Regions from separate parts of the Chryseobacterium sp. GW821-FHT04C04 genome, predicted to be linked through region 3. Evidence: riboswitches for the same ligand, from Rfam matches in the RefSeq annotation. Region 3 holds a riboswitch; each other region holds the start of a gene.
What was found. A riboswitch is a leader RNA that binds a small molecule or an ion and turns the genes downstream of it on or off. The one in region 3 is predicted to bind cobalamin.

Region 1 (4,340 bases), on a different contig from region 3:
GCGAGGAGTATGAGCGGATAGCGGGAAATAGCTTCTTATCAACAGATATCCTTTTATTTGAAGGAATAAAGCTGTTACAAATTCTGAGAGATAATGAGATTGATATTTTGAGATCGGTATTATGATTCGTATTTTTGTTAGCAATAGAAAACACTTAAATCCAAATTACTATTACCATGAATATTTTAAATAAGTATAAGAACTTATCGGCTTTTCTTGTATTGGGTCCTTTATGTTTCGGGCAATATCAGTTTGAAGTAAAAAATGCGTCAAAAAACTATAGTGCTATCATCAAGGTAGAAAATTGTTATGACAGCCGATGCAGTGGGAAGGGGACTGTGGAGCTGTTTGATAACAGAAACAGTAAGGTGCAGACTTTTGTTTCCGATGACCTTGTTCTGGAAATAGAAGAAAGCCAGAAGCTGACCCCGGGGAAAATGATTCAGTTAACGAAGCCGCAAAATTCTGTGATTATAGATGATTTTAATTTTGACGGAACAGAAGACATTGCCATAAGGAACGGAAATATGGGGAACTATAGCGCTGCTTCATACGATGTATATGTGTTCAATAGTACCAGAATGGCATTTGTGAAGAGTAAAGAGCTTACGGATCTTGCTTCCAATTCCCTTGATATTTTTGATGTTGATGCCAAGCGCAAACGCCTCATCGCCTATGGAAAGTCAGGATGCTGCAAAATTTTTACGATGGAATATGTCGTAATTCCGAATAAAGGACTGGATATGGTCTTTGAAAAGGAAGAAGATACAACCAATGAAGATCGGGTAAAAGTAATAACGAAAGAAAAGATCAATAATAAATGGAATACCAAAACAAAGGTATATCCTGCAGATCAATATAATAGAAAATAAGAAGTAAGATGAAAATTCAGAAAGAAATCGATTTTATCCTGGCAGTGGATGCTTTGAAAAATGTACAGAGAAGGAATTATAATGCAGACGATTCCCGAAGAGAAAATACAGCGGAACACTCCTGGCAGATTATCATTCTGGCTCAGATACTTTATCCATATGCGAAAAACCGTACCGATATAGATTTGTTAAGGGTGATAAGAATGCTATCCATTCATGATCTGGTGGAAATAGAAGCCGGAGACACTTTTATTTTTGATGAAAAAGCAATGGTAGGAAAGTTTGAAAGAGAGAAAGCATCTGCTCAAAAGATCTTCGGAATTCTGGATGAACCTTTACGTTCGGAATTCTTTAATTTGTGGCTTGAGTTTGAAGAAGAGAAAACACCGGATGCTGTTTTTGCGTGTGGAATAGATAGAATCATGCCATTTATCTTGAATTCCCATACTTCAGGAAAGAGCTGGACAGAAGCCGGAGTAACAGAAAAGCAAATCAGGAATATACTTGAAAATGCAATCACAAGAGCTTCAGATGAAATGGGAGAGGCTTTTGAACTGCTGCTGAATAGAAGTCTGGAAACAGAAAAAGTGGTAAAATAACTTTGATAAGAATATAAAAAGCTTCGGGCGGCCAAAGGCCGCCCGAAGCTTTTTATTTATAGTATTTGGATTGGTTTCTTGAATTCGTCTATCGCTACAAAAGTGAAATCACCTACAATGGCTTTTTCTCTTTCATAGGAATACATTTGCTCGGTGTAGATCTCAACGTTTACTTTCATACTGGTTTTTCCTACGTATGACACTTTTCCGATCAACTCAACAATCGTTCCGGCAGGAATAGGTTTCTTGAAATCGATCTTGTCACTGCTCACTGTTACCACTCTTTTTCTTGCAAATCGGGTTGCGGTAATAAAAGCTACTTCGTCCATCAGCTGCATCGCTGTACCTCCAAAAAGGGTATCATAATGATTGGTTGTGTTAGGGAAAACCGCTTTAAAGATTCTGGTTTCGGATGCTTCAATTCTTTCTTCTGTAGTCATATATCATTATTAATTAAAGCGAAATAAAATGATATTAAAATAACAGAACAATGACAGGAACTTATAGAATTCCTGAAACAATCCATCAGATCAATACAACTTCAAATCGCGAAAGTTACATGTTTAAGAAAAAGGCAGGTCTCCTGACTCGTAACATCTTTATCTCCTTCCCATGCCTCGCACAGTGGATCCTTGATAAAGATTTCAGTTACTTACAGTTGCGCGACAGTCCGTGATTTTCACACGGTTCCCTTTTAATCTGCAGTGATGCAGAACCAATTTCTGTGATGAATAAGTGTAAAACTTTTCGAGTGCAAAAATAATGAATTTATTCCGGATTATGGTAAATAATCTGGCTGATTACTCTACCTTTCTTGATCGTCCAGAGAGTGGTATATCTGTTCTCTCCTGAACCATTTATCATGTATAGGAAAATATTGTCGCTGTCAAGAGAGGTTACTCCAATATTCTCAAAATCCATGGTAGGCTGGAACATGTTTTTGATCGCTTCTCTTACAAAGACAGAACCTCTTCCGGGCTGCTGTACTCTGATCGATTTGATCTCGGTCATTCCTTCAGGAAGGTCGTTTCCAATTCCCCAGGGCTTTACTTTATCGATGGTAAGAAGTTTTCCTTCTGCATCTTTTTCCTTTTTACGGTAGCCGGCGTTGGAAGGATAAACATCAATCACAACCTTGCTTCTTTGGGCAGTAGGAATTTTCGGATCAGAATTGTCTGTGAAAATAAGTGATCTTCCGTTTTTAGATTTTGAAGGAGTATACGCCGGAAGCTGATCGATATAAGCAATACGTTCTTTATTGACCATTCCTTCTTTATCAAGAGTTTCATAACGTACAAACGGTTTGTCATCATCCTGTTTTTCAGGATATTTGATCCAGATCCATTCTGTCTCTCCGGGAGCAGGCTTTACATAAACGAATACATCACCTTTACGCATACGGATCTTGTCTACAATTTTTCGGTAATTGTCTTTATGAACCCGTACATTGGCATATCCCTCTTCAGCTTTTACAACTCCGAAAGGAACCTTATTCTGTCCTTTTACAAAGGCTAAAGAAAAAATACTGAAAGCGGATACATAGAATGCTTTGTTTATGAAAGTCATCATGAAAATTTTTTGATCCCCCAAATATATAAATTAAATGCTTTTCGGGAGATAATTATACCGCTGCAGTTCTTTAAAATCTTGTATTTGTTTCAGATGGCCGTCAGAAAGCAGATATATTGAGTCTGAAATATCCAGAACATCCTGATAATTATGGTCAGAAATGATAAAACCTTTATCGTTTGATTGTTGGCGAATGGTTTTCTTTAATTTTTCGCAAACTTTTGGAGAAAGACTGTGAAATGGTTCGTCCAGTAAAGCAAAATCAGCTTCAGAATGAATGATCATCAAAGTTTCAATAAGTCTTTGCTCACCTTTGGAAAGGTTTTTAGGCTTTTCATGAAGAAATGGATATATGAGTTCTGAGGAAAATAAGAGGTCTGTGTTTTCTTTATTACAGAAAAGAGGAATCAGTCTTTTAACGGTTTCGTATTTAGGGAGAAAGAGGTTCTGCGGTAAATAGGAAATCCTGTTTTTCCGGTCTGATCTATTTTTTAAAACTTTGTCATCACATCTGATAAACTGAGTATCACTGCTGATAACGCCGAAAATGATTTTTAATAAGGTTGATTTTCCGCTTCCGTTTCTACCCAATAGCCCTGTAATTTGACCCGTTTCACATCCAATATAAATGTCCTGCAAAATTTTTCTCTCATTGAAGGATTTTGTTACACTGTCAATATGAAGTTTACTCATAAGAATAAGGTTATAATTTTTACAATCAGACTCAATGAAACAGTTCCGCCCCAAAGAAAGATTCTTGAAAGTCCTACATTGGCGTAGAAGTAATATTCGTTTTTAAACCTTAATTCATACATAAAGTAATGAAGGACTGGTAAAATTAAAAGAAAACTTAATCCAAACGTTTCAAACCCGAAGGGAAGCAAAAAAGAAATGAGCAATGAAAACAGCAGGGTGGGAAGTACTATCTTTTTATAAAAAATCCAGAGAATAGAAAAGTTTTTGATCATAATAGTAACAATAAAAATGAGATGCCAATGAAATGTATCTTTTATATTTTTAATTTCAAATGTATTGGAAAAATACAATAATATTTGAAGTAAATGTAAAGTATATTCCGGAAAACTCCTTATTTTTCAAGGGAATTTTAAAACTAATAAACATGACCAAAAAACTACTTTATGTATTCTCTTTTATTTTGGGAATTTCCAGCTTTCAGGCAGAAAACAAAATAGAAGAAGGATCAAAATCTTTATTCTATTGTGATACAAATGCCCCAGCGGATGTTCTGGTATCAAACATTACTCTTACTTCCGCAACGGTTACCTGGACTGCAGATCCC
Region 2 (4,340 bases), on a different contig from region 3:
CATAATTCTGTGGACGGAAATGGTACTGAAATGCTTCAATGGTTTTCTTAGTAGCATCATCCCATTTTCCGCTAAGATCCAACCCATATCCGAATTTCTGCAATCCAGTCTGGATAAGAAAGATAAAGCTGGAATCATTATATCTGGCAGTAATATCAGCTTGTGCCGGCTCAAGATAAGTCTGCTTGGCTGCCTCATCATACCACATTCCGACCTGATACTCGTCATACAGCTTTTTCCATGGGAACATAGGTCCCGGATCCTGTTTTCTTGTAGGAGCAATATCTGAATGAGCCAGTACATTGGTTGCCTGAATCTGATATCTTGTCACAATATCTTTAACCAATGCTGCTACTTTTTTCACCTGCTCATCACTGAAAGGAGCAAAGGTTCTTTTACCAGTAGCATCTGTGGTGTAGCCCATATTTACAATTTCAATCCCGATAGAGGTATCATTAAGATTTTTGTCATTTCTCCAAGCGCTTACTCCCGCATGGTATGCGCGTTTGTTTTCGTCTACCAGTTGATAAATCTCGTTATCACCGGTATTATTTACCAGATAATGGGCACTCACCGGCTGCTGGGTAAGAACAGTAATCGACTTATCATCCAGAAGTGCTGTATAATGTAATATTAAATAACGCTGTCTGAAGTTCTGGGCAACTGCAGGAAAATAAGTCTTCACAACTTTATATCCGGCTGGTTTTGCAGATACAATAGAACCATAACTTGCCGTATTATCATTTTTTGTTGGGTCTGCTATATTAGTAGTAAAAAAATCTACTCCATGATCAGAGACAACTTTTGGTTTGGGAGCCACCGGAGCTGTTGTCTGAACAGTCGGTTTCGCCTGTGTTATCGGGGTTTTCGGTTTGTAAGTATTTTTTTTTACATTTTGTTGAGAAGTACATGAAAAAACAAAAGTGCTTAATCCGATGATATATAATGTTTTACGCATCAGTTTGGTTTTTGGATGATTTATTACTTCAAAAATACACAAATTTTTCTTGAATTTTATTTGGTAAATAAAGAAATCTGTTCTATATTTGCACTCGCAATAACGGAACAACGATCATTAAAAAATAAACAAAAAGGAGGGTTGCCAGAGTGGTTAATGGAGCAGTTTGCTAAACTGTCGACGCGAAAGTGTCGCAAGGGTTCGAATCCCTTACCCTCCGCTCACTTATATATTCGGGGCGTAGCGTAGTCCGGTCATCGCGCCTGGTTTGGGACCAGGAGGTCGCAGGTTCGAATCCTGCCGCCCCGACTGTTTTAGTAGTTTTCTCAAAACTACTCAATGGGTGCGTAGCTCAGCTGGATAGAGCATCTGCCTTCTAAGCAGACGGTCAAAGGTTCGAATCCTTTCGCGCTCACTTAAAGACTTACTATTTTTAGTGAGTCTTTTTTGTTTGTATTATATCTGAATTTTACACTTTAAAAGTGTATTTTAGTTCTATGCACTTTTGTTATATCCTCCATTCCAGAATCTTAGATAAGTTCTATATCGGACATTCTTCAGAATCTTTACAAGAAAGATTAAGAAAACACCTATCAGATCATAAGGGCTTTACTTCAAAAGCTAAAGATTGGACTATTGTATATTTTGAAACTTTCGAATCCAAATCAATCGCATATAAAAGAGAAAGACAAATCAAAGCATGGAAAAGTAAATCTAAAATTCAAAAACTTATAAATATAGCAGAGATAGAGCATCCCGATTTGTAATCGGGACGGTCAAAGGTTCGAATCCTTTCGCGCTCACTTAAAGACTTACTATTTTTAGTGAGTCTTTTTTTTTTTCATACAATACCAGAAAGCTTTTACAGCAAAAAAAATACAGCATCCCGATTTGTAATCGGGACAGTCAAGAGTTCGAATCCTTCAAAAAAATCAACAATTCCTGTAAGTTTTTTTGTTTTTATATATGTCCTGAATATTTCTATTCCTTATATTTTTTCTAATTTATAAATTGGAAAAAAAACAACAATTCTATTAACTATCTCTGGTTTTCTGGTCACTTATTCTATCAATTTAACAAAGCAATTAATCCATTTATCTTATAAATAAATTTTATAATCATAACGTTTTCAATACATTAAATCAAAACAATTATTGATTACATAAAATATCTTTTTCGTTATTATAAAATACCTATATTTACCACCAAGGAGTTCTTAAAACCTTCTTTATCAACCGAAATTGGTTACACTTAGGTGTGCATTAAAAGGGAATCGTGTGCAAATCACGAACTGTCGCGCAACTGTAAGTAACACATAAAGTTTTTATTAATTGATATCCACTGTATATTTTTTATATGGGAAGGATGATAAAAACCGTTACAAGTCAGGAGACCTGCCTATTTCGCATTGACGATGCTTTCGCGATTTGAAGTTTACAGTCAGGTATGATACGTTATGGATATAGTGTGATAAAACTGTTTTGTCAATCTGTATTACTTTTTGAGATGGATTACGAGTGAGCATTAGGTTGTTCTCATTATTCCATGGCTCAAATTCGTATCCCCCTTTCCGTAATTTTTCTTTTCTAATAAAGCACCGCGAAGTTTACTGAGAACTTTTTATAAGGTTTAATCAATGTAAAAAGTTATAAGGTGTACCGAAACAATCTTCATTATTCATGCAGTAACAACAGCTCTATTGTACAGACCTGTACGGCAAGAACTTTGCAAAATCATCAATATCAATATGATTTTAAGATTACTAAAATCCTTTTCTACCCTTTCTTTTTTACTAAAAAGATAAGCATTTACAGCTCTTCTGCTCATTCGAAAACAAATTTCAACTCAACAATAAAATATTATAATGATCAAAAATGAAAATTGGAAATCTCCCGGCATGAAATTCCGGGAGGCAATGGAAAAAGAAAATCCCCTTCAGATTGTTGGAGCCATTAACGCAAACCATGCATTATTGGCACAGCAGGCTGGTTTTAATGCCATTTATCTTTCAGGAGGAGGTGTTGCAGCAGGGTCTTTAGGAATTCCTGATTTAGGTATTACCACTCTGGATGATGTGCTCATAGATGTTCAGCGTATTACCAATATTTGTGATTTACCGCTTATGGTGGATATCGACACTGGTTTTGGGCCTTCCGCATTTAATGTCGCCAGAACTATTAAATCATTGATCAAAGCCGGAGCGGCGGCGGTACACATCGAAGATCAGGTGGGTGCAAAACGTTGTGGACATAGGCCTGGAAAAGAAATCGTAAGCAAAGAAGAAATGGCAGACCGCCTTAAGGCTGCTGCAGATGCCCGTACCGATGAAAGCTTTGTTATCGGAGCAAGAACAGATGCTTTTGCCAATGAAGGGCTGGAAAAAACTTTAGAAAGAGCCGTGGCTTATAAGGAAGCAGGTGCAGATTTCATTTTTGCTGAAGCAGTACCCGACTTAAGTTTTTATCAAAAATTTGTTGATGCTACCGGAATTCCTGTGCTTGCGAATATTACGGAGTTTGGGATGATTAAAATGTACACGGCAGAAGAACTAAAAAACGCAGGAGTCGGGCTCATCCTCTACCCTCTTTCCGCCTTCCGGGCTGCTAATAAAGCGGCACAAAATGTATACAATCATATCCGCAAAGACGGAACACAAGCCAATGTATTGGATACCATGCAAACAAGAGAAGAACTTTATCAAAGTATCGGCTACCACGATTATGAACAAAAATTAGATAATCTTTTTAAACAAAATACTCATGTCAACGAATAGCGAACCAACATTTAAACCTAAAAAAAGTGTAGCACTTTCCGGGGTTACAGCAGGCAATACCGCTCTTTGCAGTGTCGGGAAAAGCGGAAATGACCTCCATTACAGAGGTTACGATATTTTGGATCTTGCAGAAAAAACACAATTTGAAGAGGTGGCTTACCTTCTTATTTATGGTCAATTACCTACAGAAGCACAGTTGAAAAACTATAAAGCTAAATTAAAATCTTTGAGAGGTCTTCCTCATTCTGTAAGAAATATCTTAAAAAGTATTCCGGCAGCGGCACACCCAATGGATGTTATGCGCTCAATGGTTTCGGCAGTTGGGAGTATTCAGCCTGAAAAAGATGACCATAATGTCGCGGGAGCAAGAGATATTGCAGATAAATTATTAGCATCATTCAGTTCAGGACTTTTATATTGGTATCACTATACCCACAATGGTAAAGAGATTGATGTTGAGACCGATGACGATACTATCGGTGGACATTTCCTTCATTTGTTGCATGGTAAAAAAGCTCCCGATTCATGGATAAAAGCAATGGAAATATCCCTTAACCTGTATGCGGAACATGAATTTAATGCTTCTACTTTCACGGCCCGTGTTATTGC
Region 3 (4,340 bases):
TGTTACAATCGATTCTAATTGAAAAATTTTCAGCATTGTACTTTTTAAAACCTGAACCCACCATTTGAATGAAACGATGTTCAATATCTTTGAATCCTTCTCTGTCCGGTGCATAAGTTTTGTTGGATTGAATAGTAAAAGGAGCACTGGAATCTAATAATACAGCATTTCCACAGAACAGCAATTCTTCAATTTCTAGGGCAAACTGAAAATGAAAATCAAAAAGCAGATGGTCTCCGATATTGATGATCAGCTGATTTTCATCGATGTTTACATGTAAATAGGTTTCTTTGAAATCTGTTTTCAGTTCTTCCAGTTTTCGGATGAAATCATCTGTATTTTCAACCTGTACTCTTGCTGCCAGCTCGGCGGGATTATCAGCATGCCCACCATATCCCGGATAAAATTTGAAAAACTTAAAATCATATAAATGATCCGGAAATTTGAAATACCAGTATACGCCTAGAATCATAGAGGGTTTATTGATGAATTGTACAATAATCAAAATTAAATAAAATTTCACACTCCAAAACTTTCAAAACCCTTAAATTTGTTGTCAATAAAAATTTACTTGGATGCTTAGGAACATTTCAATTGCGGCAGCTACTTTTTTGTCCGTAGTTACAATCAATGCGCAGAAGAACAGAAATACCCAACTTGAGAGACCCAAATTAGTCGTAGGTCTGGTCGTAGATCAGATGCGTTGGGACTATTTATACCGTTTTTATGGTAAGTATGGAAATGATGGTTTCAAAAGACTTTTGAATACAGGATATTCTTTGAATAACGTACATATTCCTTATGTACCTACCATTACAGCTTTGGGACATACATGTATCTATACAGGATCGGTTCCGGCTATTCACGGGATTGCAGGAAACGACTGGACAGATAAAGAAACGGGAAAAGGAGTGTACTGTACTGCGGATGAAAGCGTTCAGCCCGTAGGAACTACCAATACAAAAATCGGGAGCCACTCTCCTAAAAACCTTTGGTCGACCACAGTAACTGATGAATTGAGGCTGGCTACCAATTTCCAGGGAAAAGTAATTGGAGTTTCTTTGAAAGACAGAGCTTCTATTCTTCCTGCAGGACACACACCAAACGGAGCTTTCTGGTTTGATGACAGCACAGGAAATTTCATCACAAGTACATGGTATATGAATGATCTTCCTCAATGGGTAAAATCATTCAACTCTCAGAATCTTCCTGAAAAATTAGTAGCCAATGGTTGGAATACCTTACTTCCAATCAACGAATATACAGAAAGTGCACCCGACAATTCTCCTTGGGAAGGTCTATTGGGAAGCTCAAAAACACCTACTTTCCCTTACAGCAATTTAGCGCAGGATTATCAGAAGAAAAAAGATAATATCCGTTATACACCTTTCGGAAATACACTGACATTGAAACTGGCAGAAGCTTCTGTAGAAGGTGAAAAACTGGGTGGAGATAATATTACAGACTTTTTAGCAATTAACCTTGCTTCTACAGATTATGCAGGACATAAATTTGGTCCGAATTCTATTGAAGTGGAAGATGTTTATATCAGATTAGACCAGGACTTAGCAGAATTCTTCAAATATCTGGATTCAAAAGTAGGAAAAGGAGAATATACAGTTTTCCTTTCTGCTGACCACGGTGGAGCACATTCCGTAGGATTTCTTAAAGAACATAAAATCACGACAGGTTTCTTCGGTGAAGATGCAGAAAAGAACCTGAACCAAAAACTGAAAGATAAATTTGGTGCAGATAAGCTGATTAATGCGATCGATAACTATCAGATTTATTTTGACAGAAAAGTATTGGCAGACAGCAGGCTTGAATTGGATGATGTGAGAAACTTTGCAGTAAAAGAACTGGAGAAAGATCCTACCGTTTTATATGCTGTTTCAGTAGATAAAGTTCAGGAGTCAAGTATTCCGGAGCCGATCAAACAAAGAATTATCAACGGAATCAACAGGCAGAGAAGTGGAGATATCCAGTTAATTTCTCACGATTCTATGCTTCCTCCGTATTCTAAAACAGGAACTACTCACAGCGTATGGAATTCTTATGATTCTCATATTCCGTTGATCTTTATGGGATGGGGTGTGAAGCAGGGAGAAAGCAACAAGGCGTATCACATGACAGATATTGCTCCTACAGTATCTTCTTTATTGAAAATTCAGTTCCCAAGTGGAAATGTAGGAAACCCGATTACGGAAGTTATTGGTAGATAAATTGAATACAATTATTCTATGATATATGGCTGCTTTCGATTGAAAGCAGCTTTTTTTTGTGAATTATTTCTTCAAATTTTTAATCTGCCACACGCCAATCTCACTTTTTGGCGGATACATATAAAAAGCTATCTTTGCAAGAAATTTGGTTTCCAGTATATTGGAATGAAAAGGGAATCGGGTGTAACCCCCGGACTGTCCCCGCAACTGTAAATCGCAACAAAAGTTTCTGCAAAAAACCACTGCCTAAAAACGGGAAGGAGCAGAATGCGAAAGTCAGGAGACCTGCCAACATTATAATAAAAAAAAACATATTGCTTTCGGAGGAAAAGTAAAAAAGTATGGATATAAAAAGATCTTTAGTACTGCTTTTTTCATCTTATGGCTGTTTTCTTTTTGGACAAGAGAAGACCATTGACACTATTTATGTCTTCGACAACCAGATGAATAGGGTGAAACTTTTTCATCCCGTAAAAACAATTTCGGCAGAAGAGGCAGAGAAAAACTCCAGTAACCTTTCAGAACTCCTGAGATTTCAGTCACAGGTTTATATCAAAGAAAATGGACGTGGTGCTGTTTCTTCACCGTCTTTCAGAGGAACTACTGCTCAGCAGACGGCTTTTGTATGGAACGGAATTAATATCAACTCCAATTTTTTAGGACAGGGGGATATCAATAATATTGCTTTGTTCGGATATGACCAGATTGGTATAAAAGCCGGCGGTGGAAGTGTAGTGTATGGAAGCGGCGCGATCGGGGGAAGTATCCACCTGAATAATACCCTCGATTTTAATAAAGGTCTCCATGGTTCATTATTTTCTGAAGTAGCTTCTTTTAATACCTATAATAATTTTGTAAAAGGATCTTACAGCAATGATAAGTTCAGCTTTAAAGCTTCCGGAAATTATTCTGTAAGCGAAAATGATTATAAGGTAAGTGATCTGAATTATATCAACAGAAACGGAAGTTATTACAATACGACATTCAATGTAGGAGCATCCTATAAAATAGCGAATGATCATAAAATTTCGTGGCAGAGCCAGTTTTTTGATTCTTCACAGCATTTTCCTGTGTATGAAGAAACGGGAACCAAAACGAAATATAAAACTCAGAGTGTAAGAAGTCTTCTTTCCTGGGATTGGAACAAAACAAAATTCAGTAACTCCTTGAAAGCGGCTTATACCGAAGAGAATTTTCAGTATTTTGGGTCGTTAAATCTTCCTAAATCCAGTGGCGGAACAGGTAAAAATTATATCTTTAAAAATGATTTCAATTATTTTCTGAATTCAAAGTGGAATTTTAACCTTATTGGGGAATTTCAGCTCAATAAAGGAGAAGGGTACCAGAGCGGAATATCCAGCGTCAGTAGAAATATTGGTTCTGTTTCTGGATTGTTGAGGTATTTTGCAACAAAAGACCTTCGTTTTGAGGGTGGATTTAAGAAAGACTTCGTGGAAGATGTAAATTCACCGTTTTTGTATTCATTCTCCGGAAAATGGAGCGCCGCAAAATGGTATGATGTGAGCATTAATGTATCAAAGAATTTCAGATATCCTTCATTTAATGACATTTATTATGAACCAGGAGGAAACAAAGATCTGAGGCCGGAAACATCTACTCAGGTGGATATGACGAATGAGTTCAAAGCGGGAGATTTCAGGCTTACTTTGTCTCCTTATTATATGAATGTGACCGATCTTATTGTATGGCTGCCTACAGCATTGGGATATTGGCAGGCATTCAATGTCAATAAATCTGAATCTTACGGATTAGAATCTCAGCTGTCTTTCAGTAAACAATTGGGCAGTCATAAGATCCGAGCCAATGCAGGATATTATTATGCAAGATCTATCGATAAAGAAACGAATATGCAGAGACCTTATGTTCCTATGCACAGAGGAACTGCCAATATAGATTATGAATATCGCTTCTTTAAGTTTTTCGCACAGGGACTGCTGAATGGTGTTACCTATACGACAAGTGATGAAAAGAGATCAGATGCTATTGATCCTTATTTTCTTTTGAATATGGGTGTTTCTGCAACCTTAGCAAAAAAATATACCTTAGGGTTCAAAGTGAATAATCTAACGGATACCTACTATAAAACAGCTTCTTTTT

Region 1: linked by a shared signal. The riboswitch ahead of AC07UM_RS18845 (acyl-CoA thioesterase) and the one ahead of AC07UM_RS06140 (TonB-dependent receptor plug domain-containing protein) in region 3 are both predicted to bind cobalamin.
Region 2: linked by a shared signal. The riboswitch ahead of prpB (methylisocitrate lyase) and the one ahead of AC07UM_RS06140 (TonB-dependent receptor plug domain-containing protein) in region 3 are both predicted to bind cobalamin.

What each region holds. Positions count from the first base shown of each region.
Region 1 covers NZ_JBWKTO010000005.1:435,624-439,963, reverse strand. Annotated here, with positions in the region: gene AC07UM_RS18855 (XAC2610-related protein) at 177-872, shown strand; gene AC07UM_RS18850 (HD domain-containing protein) at 881-1,471, shown strand; gene AC07UM_RS18845 (acyl-CoA thioesterase) at 1,528-1,911, opposite strand; cobalamin riboswitch at 2,028-2,206, opposite strand; gene AC07UM_RS18840 (hypothetical protein) at 2,240-3,040, opposite strand; gene AC07UM_RS18835 (ATP-binding cassette domain-containing protein) at 3,071-3,733, opposite strand; gene AC07UM_RS18830 (GEVED domain-containing protein) at 4,161-4,340, shown strand, end outside.
Region 2 covers NZ_JBWKTO010000001.1:1,291,854-1,296,193, forward strand. Annotated here, with positions in the region: gene AC07UM_RS05830 (N-acetylmuramoyl-L-alanine amidase) at 1-958, opposite strand, end outside; tRNA gene AC07UM_RS05835 (tRNA-Ser) at 1,094-1,178, shown strand; tRNA gene AC07UM_RS05840 (tRNA-Pro) at 1,193-1,267, shown strand; tRNA gene AC07UM_RS05845 (tRNA-Arg) at 1,300-1,373, shown strand; gene AC07UM_RS05850 (GIY-YIG nuclease family protein) at 1,456-1,725, shown strand; cobalamin riboswitch at 2,184-2,374, shown strand; gene prpB (methylisocitrate lyase) at 2,823-3,731, shown strand; gene prpC (bifunctional 2-methylcitrate synthase/citrate synthase) at 3,718-4,340, shown strand, end outside.
Region 3 covers NZ_JBWKTO010000002.1:1,261-5,600, reverse strand. Annotated here, with positions in the region: gene AC07UM_RS06150 (hypothetical protein) at 1-472, opposite strand, end outside; gene pafA (alkaline phosphatase PafA) at 576-2,222, shown strand; cobalamin riboswitch at 2,352-2,529, shown strand; gene AC07UM_RS06140 (TonB-dependent receptor plug domain-containing protein) at 2,564-4,340, shown strand, end outside.